2 linked regions of the Nordella sp. HKS 07 genome follow. The protein of the gene in region 1 binds, or shares a complex with, the protein of each later gene. Links are inferred from orthologs where the notes say so. Each region holds a gene or a part of one and is shown in the gene's direction. Other genes may lie near its edges.

What was found.
Region 2: the proteins of G5V57_RS04955 (region 1) and accD are in contact, whole or in part, in a solved structure (PDB 8UXZ), measured with the Escherichia coli proteins. The link is inferred for Nordella sp. HKS 07 from one-to-one orthologs.

The regions. Positions count from the first base shown.
Region 1 is NZ_CP049258.1:1,024,891-1,027,967, reverse strand. The notes cover bases 205-2,962. They hold G5V57_RS04955 (acetyl-CoA carboxylase carboxyltransferase subunit alpha), read left to right. Parts: upstream 205-985; coding sequence 986-1,939; downstream 1,940-2,962. Other genes in these bases: G5V57_RS04940 (Flp family type IVb pilin), read right to left, coding at 2,704-2,877; G5V57_RS04945 (hypothetical protein), read left to right, coding at 2,460-2,702; G5V57_RS04950 (murein L,D-transpeptidase family protein), read left to right, coding at 2,032-2,463; G5V57_RS04960 (tyrosine recombinase), read left to right, coding at 205-824. Also shown: more of G5V57_RS04960, read left to right, coding at 1-204. UniProt on the Escherichia coli protein: Component of the acetyl coenzyme A carboxylase (ACC) complex. First, biotin carboxylase catalyzes the carboxylation of biotin on its carrier protein (BCCP) and then the CO(2) group is transferred by the carboxyltransferase to acetyl-CoA to form malonyl-CoA.
Region 2 is NZ_CP049258.1:2,916,669-2,919,752, reverse strand. What follows is about bases 320-3,084. They hold accD (acetyl-CoA carboxylase, carboxyltransferase subunit beta), read left to right. Parts: upstream 320-1,131; coding sequence 1,132-2,037; downstream 2,038-3,084. Other genes in these bases: G5V57_RS13755 (folylpolyglutamate synthase/dihydrofolate synthase family protein), read left to right, coding at 2,042-3,084; trpA (tryptophan synthase subunit alpha), read left to right, coding at 320-854. In the rest of the region: trpB (tryptophan synthase subunit beta), read left to right, coding at 1-39; more of trpA, read left to right, coding at 36-319.

The DNA.
Region 1 (3,077 bases):
GCGCCAGCCTGCAGCGCGCGACGCCCGAAGACATAAGGAATTATCTGGCGGCGCTTGACGCCGAAGGGCTCAAGGCCGCGTCCGCCGCCCGCAAACTGTCGGCGGTGAGGCAGTTCCACAATTTCCTCTATGGCGAGGGTATTGTTCGCGAAAACCCCGCCACGTCCATCGACGCGCCCAGGCTGCGCCGGCCTTTGCCCAAGGTGATGACGATGGATGACGTTACGCGGCTGATCGGCACCGCCGAGGGGCGGATCGCTGCCCTCGACGGCAAGGCACGCGTCAAGGCGGAGAGGCTCCATTGCCTGCTCGAGCTTCTGTATGCCACCGGATTGCGGGTATCCGAGTTGGTCGCCCTTAAGAGGCAGGCGGTCGCCAAGGGCCCGCAATTCCTGATCATCAAGGGCAAGGGCGGTCGCGAAAGGCTGGTCCCGGTGTCGCAAAAGGCGGCCCAGGCGGTCGCCGCCTATCTCGCGGCGCAGCGCCTGGAGGATATCCCGGAAAGTCCCTGGCTGTTTCCCTCCCATGGTGCCGAAGGGCATCTGACCCGCCAGCATTTCGCCTTGGAACTCAAAGCCTTAGCGGCGGAAGCAGGACTGGCCGCGACGCAGGTGTCGCCGCATGTCCTGCGCCATGCCTTTGCCAGCCATCTGCTTGCCGGCGGGGCCGATCTGCGCGCCGTGCAGCAGATGCTCGGCCATGCCGACATAGCGACAACACAAATCTATACCCATATAGAGAGCGACCGTTTGCGGGCGGCGGTCGAAACCCACCATCCGCTGGCTAGAGCGCTTCCCGCAAAAGTTGCTCGACTTTTGCGATAAGGAAGCGCTCCAGATTACATGCTCTTCGAGCCCTTTTACCCGTTTTGATCGAATCGGAATGATTCGATCAAAACGGGATGGGCTCTAAGTCCGGTTGACATCCGTAACCGGGATAGCCACTTTGCGCCGCATTCCGGCCAACCGGCCCCATCTGAGGTTCAATGCACGCCTATCTCGATTTTGAAGCACCCCTTGCCGAGCTGGAAGGCAAGATTGCCGAGCTCAAGGCCATTTCGGGGCCCGATTCCGCCGTGTCGATCGGCGAGGAAGTGAAGGCGCTCGAGAAGAAGGCGGCGAAAAGCCTGAACGACCTCTATCAGAATCTGACGCCCTGGCAGAAGGCGCAGGTGGCGCGCCATCCCGATCGGCCGCATAGCGTCGATTACATCAGAGAGCTCATCACCGACTACACGCCGATGGCGGGCGACCGCAAATATGCCGAGGACAACGCCATCGTCGGCGGCCTCGGCCGCTTCCGCGGCGAGGCGATCGCGGTCATCGGCCAGGAAAAGGGCTACGATACCCAGACGCGGCTCAAGCACAATTTCGGCATGGCGCGGCCCGAAGGCTACCGCAAGGCGGTACGCCTCATGGAGACCGCCGACCGCTTTGGCCTGCCGGTCCTGACCTTCATCGACACCGCCGGCGCCTATCCGGGCATCGATGCCGAGGAACGCGGCCAGGCGGAAGCGATCGCGCGCTCGACCGATTGCTGCCTCGGCCTCGGCGTGCCGTTGATCTCGGTGATCATCGGCGAGGGTGGCTCCGGCGGCGCCATCGCCATCGCCACCGCGAATGCCGTGCTCATGCTCGAACATTCGATCTATAGCGTGATCTCGCCGGAAGGTGCCGCCTCCATTCTCTGGCGCGACGCGGCGCGCGCCAAGGACGCGGCGAGCGCCATGCGCATCACCGCGCAGGATCTGAAGAAGCTTGGCGTCATCGACGACATCATCGCTGAACCGCTGGGCGGCGCCCATCGCGGCCGCGAACAGGTCTTCCAGGCCGCCGATGATGCGATCACGCGCTCGCTGCGCGCCTTCGCCGCGATGCCGGCGGACGCCTTGCGGATGCAGCGCCGCGACAAGTTCCTGGCCATCGGTCGGGATCTCTGAGCGAATATACTCTTGGGGATCGGCTGATCCGAGAACCGCTTCGCGCGTTGCGCTGCCCAAACTCCGCCGTCATTGCCGGTCAAGCTCTGCCGATGCGAGCCGCGAAGCTGGTGCTTGTCCTCATTGCCGTCCTTGCGGCGGGCTACGCACTATTGTCTCAGTTCCAGCGCATGACGCTCGAAGAGGCGCAAAGGACCTTGCCGCAGCGACTTGCTGAGAAGGGCCTGAGCGAAGGCCAGCCGGTCTTCCTGCGCATCTTCAAGCAGGAGGCCGTCCTCGAACTATGGATGCGCGACGACAAGAGCTGGCGGCTGTTCCAGTCCTATCCGATCTGCCGTTTCTCGGGCGATCTCGGGCCCAAGCTGAAAGAAGGCGACAGGCAGGCACCCGAGGGCTTCTATGAAGTGGCGAGCGGACAGCTCAATCCGAACAGCCGGCATCATCTGTCGTTCGGGCGCATGGCCGAACCGGTTCCTATCTCATGGTGCATGGCGGCTGCAGCTCGATCGGCTGCTACGCGATGACCGATCCCGCGGTCGACGATATCTACGGGCTGGTCGCGGCGGCGCTGCGCAGCGGCCAACCGCAAGTCGATGTCCATGCCTTCCCGTTCCGCATGAACGAAGCCAATCTGGCGCGCCACGCGCAGTCACGCTGGATTGATTTCTGGCGCGACCTCAAAGCCGGCTATGACCGGTTCGAAAATGAAAAGGTTGTTCCAGCGGTCCGGCTGGTCGGCAAGCGCTACAGCGTTGAAGGATAGGTTATGATTGGACGGTCGTGAAACCTTCGGTCAGCAAAGTGAAGAGGGCCGCGAGCTGACCGCCGATGGCTTGCACGGCGGCCAGGATCGCGAAGAAAATGGCAAAGGCGATGAGGCCATATTCTATGGCCGTCGCGCCACTTTCTTCCCTAAGGAAACGCGCCAGCATTTTCATAGGCGATCGCATACGGTGCTCCGACCCCGTGATCTCATTGAAGGAGGAGCCTAATCGAGGGAATTTCAACCCGGGTTAACGGAAGCGTTCAAATGCCAACAACCTGCCGTTTGGTTAGAATGTCGAACCCCGTGCTGCGGTTCCATGCGGAGATTCCGCTGCCGCGCCCTGGACCTTCCCACATGGCAATCCCCAATTAA
Region 2 (3,084 bases), 1.9 Mb from region 1 along the record:
ATCTTCACAGTCGCCGATCATCTCGGGGTGAAATTGTGACGACGCGCATCGACCAACGTTTCGCCGACCTCAAGAAGGAAGGCCGAGCCGCGCTTGTCACCTTTCTGACGGCGGGCGATCCCGATTACGCGACCTCGCTCGCGATCATCAAGGGCCTGCCCAAGGCCGGCGCCGACATCATCGAATTCGGCATGCCCTTCACCGATCCGATGGCGGACGGCCCGGCGATCCAGGAAGCGGGCCTGCGTGCCCTCAAATCCGGCCAGACGCTGGTCAAGACGCTCGCTCTGGTGCGCGACTTCCGCAAGGACGACGACGCGACGCCTGTCGTCCTCATGGGCTATTACAATCCGATCTACATCTATGGCGTCGAGCGCTTCCTCAAGGAGGCGAAAGCGGCGGGCGTCGACGGGCTCATCATCGTCGACCTTCCGCCTGAGGAGGACGAGGAACTGTGCCTGCCGGCGATCAAGGCCGGGCTCAATTTCATCCGCCTCGCCACGCCGACGACCGACGACAAGCGGGCGCCCACGGTGCTCAGGAACACGTCGGGCTTCGTCTATTATGTCTCGGTGCTCGGCATCACCGGCACCAAGGCGCCCGACCTCAAGAGCGTCGAGCGGAATGTCACCCGTCTCAAGGGCCACACCAAGCTGCCGATCGCCGTCGGCTTCGGTGTCCGGACGGCGGAACAGGCGCGCAGCATCGCCAGGAGCGCCGACGGCGTCGTGGTGGGCTCGGCCCTCGTCAATGCCGTGAAAGCGAGCCTTGGTCCCTCGGGCCAGGCGACAGCCGATACCGCGCCCGCCGTGCACCGGCTGGTGAGCGAGATCGCCCAAGGCGTGCGGTCATGATTACACGGCTCGACAATCGCGATGCGTCCCCCCTCATTCCCCTTCTCCCGCTTGCGGGAGAAGGTGGCGCGAAGCGCCGGATGAGGGTGTCTCTGCGACGCGACGCAGAGCCTGACAGAGAATTCGACATTGGAGCCAACACCCTCACCCGCCCTGTCGGGCACCCTCTCCCGCAAGCGGGAGAGGGGGAAAATTGGACAAGGCTCGCCAATCTGGAAAAATTGATGTGTGATCGCCCTGCCCCGCGGGGCGAGGGCGTAGCAGCGAGTACCCACCGATGAACTGGATCAAGAACTTCGTCCGTCCCAAGATCCGCGGCCTGCTCGGCTCGAAGCGCGAGACGCCGGAGAATATGTGGGTCAAATGCCCGGAAACCGGGCAGATGGTGTTCTACCGCGACCTCGAGCACAACCAGTTCGTCATTCCGGGCTCGGGCTATCACATGCGCATGGCACCCGATGTGCGCCTCAAATCGATGTTCGACGGTGGCACCTATGAGACGATCGCGCTGCCGCAGGCGGCGATCGATCCGCTCAAATTCCGCGACGAACGGCGCTATACCGACCGCCTCAAGGAAGCCAAGCAGAAGACCGGGGCGGAGGACGCGATCCTCGCCGGCGTCGGCACGCTCGACGGGCTTTCCCTCGTCATCACCGTCCAGGATTTCTCCTTCATGGGCGGCTCGCTCGGCATGACGGCCGGCGAAGGCCTCATCACCTCGATGCGCGCCGCGGTCGATCGCAAAGTGCCCTATGTGCTCTTCGCCTCTTCCGGCGGTGCGCGCATGCAGGAGGGCATCCTCTCGCTCATGCAGTTGCCGCGCACGACCATCGCGGTGCGCGAATTGCGCGAGTCCAAGCTGCCCTATGTGGTGGTGCTGACCAATCCGACGACCGGCGGCGTCACCGCCTCCTATGCGATGCTGGGCGATGTGCATATCGCCGAGCCGGGCGCGCTGATCGGCTTCGCGGGTCCCCGAGTGATCGAGCAGACGATCCGCGAGAAGCTGCCGGAAGGCTTCCAGCGCGCCGAATATCTGGAGGAACACGGCATGGTGGACATGGTGATCCATCGCCATCAGATGCGCGAGACGGTGAGCCGCGTGGTGCGCCTGCTCGCCAAGGCGCCGCCCATTCTCAAGAACAGCAGCGAAGAGACGGCGCTGGTTCCGGCCGACAGCTGATCCCATGGCCGTCAGCGATGCCATCCTGAAGCGGCTGCTCTCGCTTCACCCGAAGATCATCGATCTCAGCCTCGAGCGCATGTGGCGGATCCTGGCGCGGCTCGGCGATCCGCAGGAGAAGCTGCCGCCGGTGCTGCATGTCGCCGGCACCAACGGCAAAGGCTCGACCGTCACCTATCTGCGCTCGGCCATGGAAGCGGCGGGGCTTGCCGTCCATTGTTACACCTCGCCGCATCTGGTCAAATTCCACGAGCGTATAAGGCTCGGCAAGACGGGCGGCGGCGATCTCATCTCGGAATCAGCGCTCAATACGCTGCTCGAGGAATGCGAAGCGGCGAATGGCGGCGAACCGATCACCTTCTTCGAGATCACCACGGCGGCGGCCTTTCTCGCTTTCGCGCGCCATCCGGCCGACTATCTGGTGCTGGAAGTTGGCCTCGGCGGAAGGCTCGACGCCACCAATGTGATCGCCAAGCCGGCGATCAGCATCATCACCACGATCGACTACGACCATCAGCAATTTCTCGGCAACACCCTGACCGAGATCGCGCGCGAGAAGGCCGGCATCTTGAAGCGCGACGTGGCAGCGGTCATCGCTCCCCAGCCCGACGAGGCGCGCGACGAGATCGAATACTGCGCCGCGCAAGTCGGGGCGCCTCTCCTCATCGCCAATCAGGACTGGCAGGTCTATGAGCAGCATGGCCGGCTTGTCTATCAGGACGAGAGCGGGCTTCTCGATCTGCCGCTGCCGCAATTGCCGGGCCGCCATCAGATCGACAATGCCGGCACCGCCATCGCTGCCTTGCGCAGCCTTGACGATGCGCGTATCGGCGAAAGCCATATCGCGCAGGGATTGAAGACGGCCTCCTGGCCGGCGCGCATGCAAAGGCTCGGGCCTGGCGAGCTCTGGTCCCTGATCCCGAAGGAATCAGAGCTCTGGCTCGATGGCGGACACAACCCTTCAGCCGGACGCGCTCTGGCGCGCGCCTTCAGCGAGCTCAATGAGCGCGTGTCGCGCCCTCTCGTGCTCATCTGGGGCATGCTCAA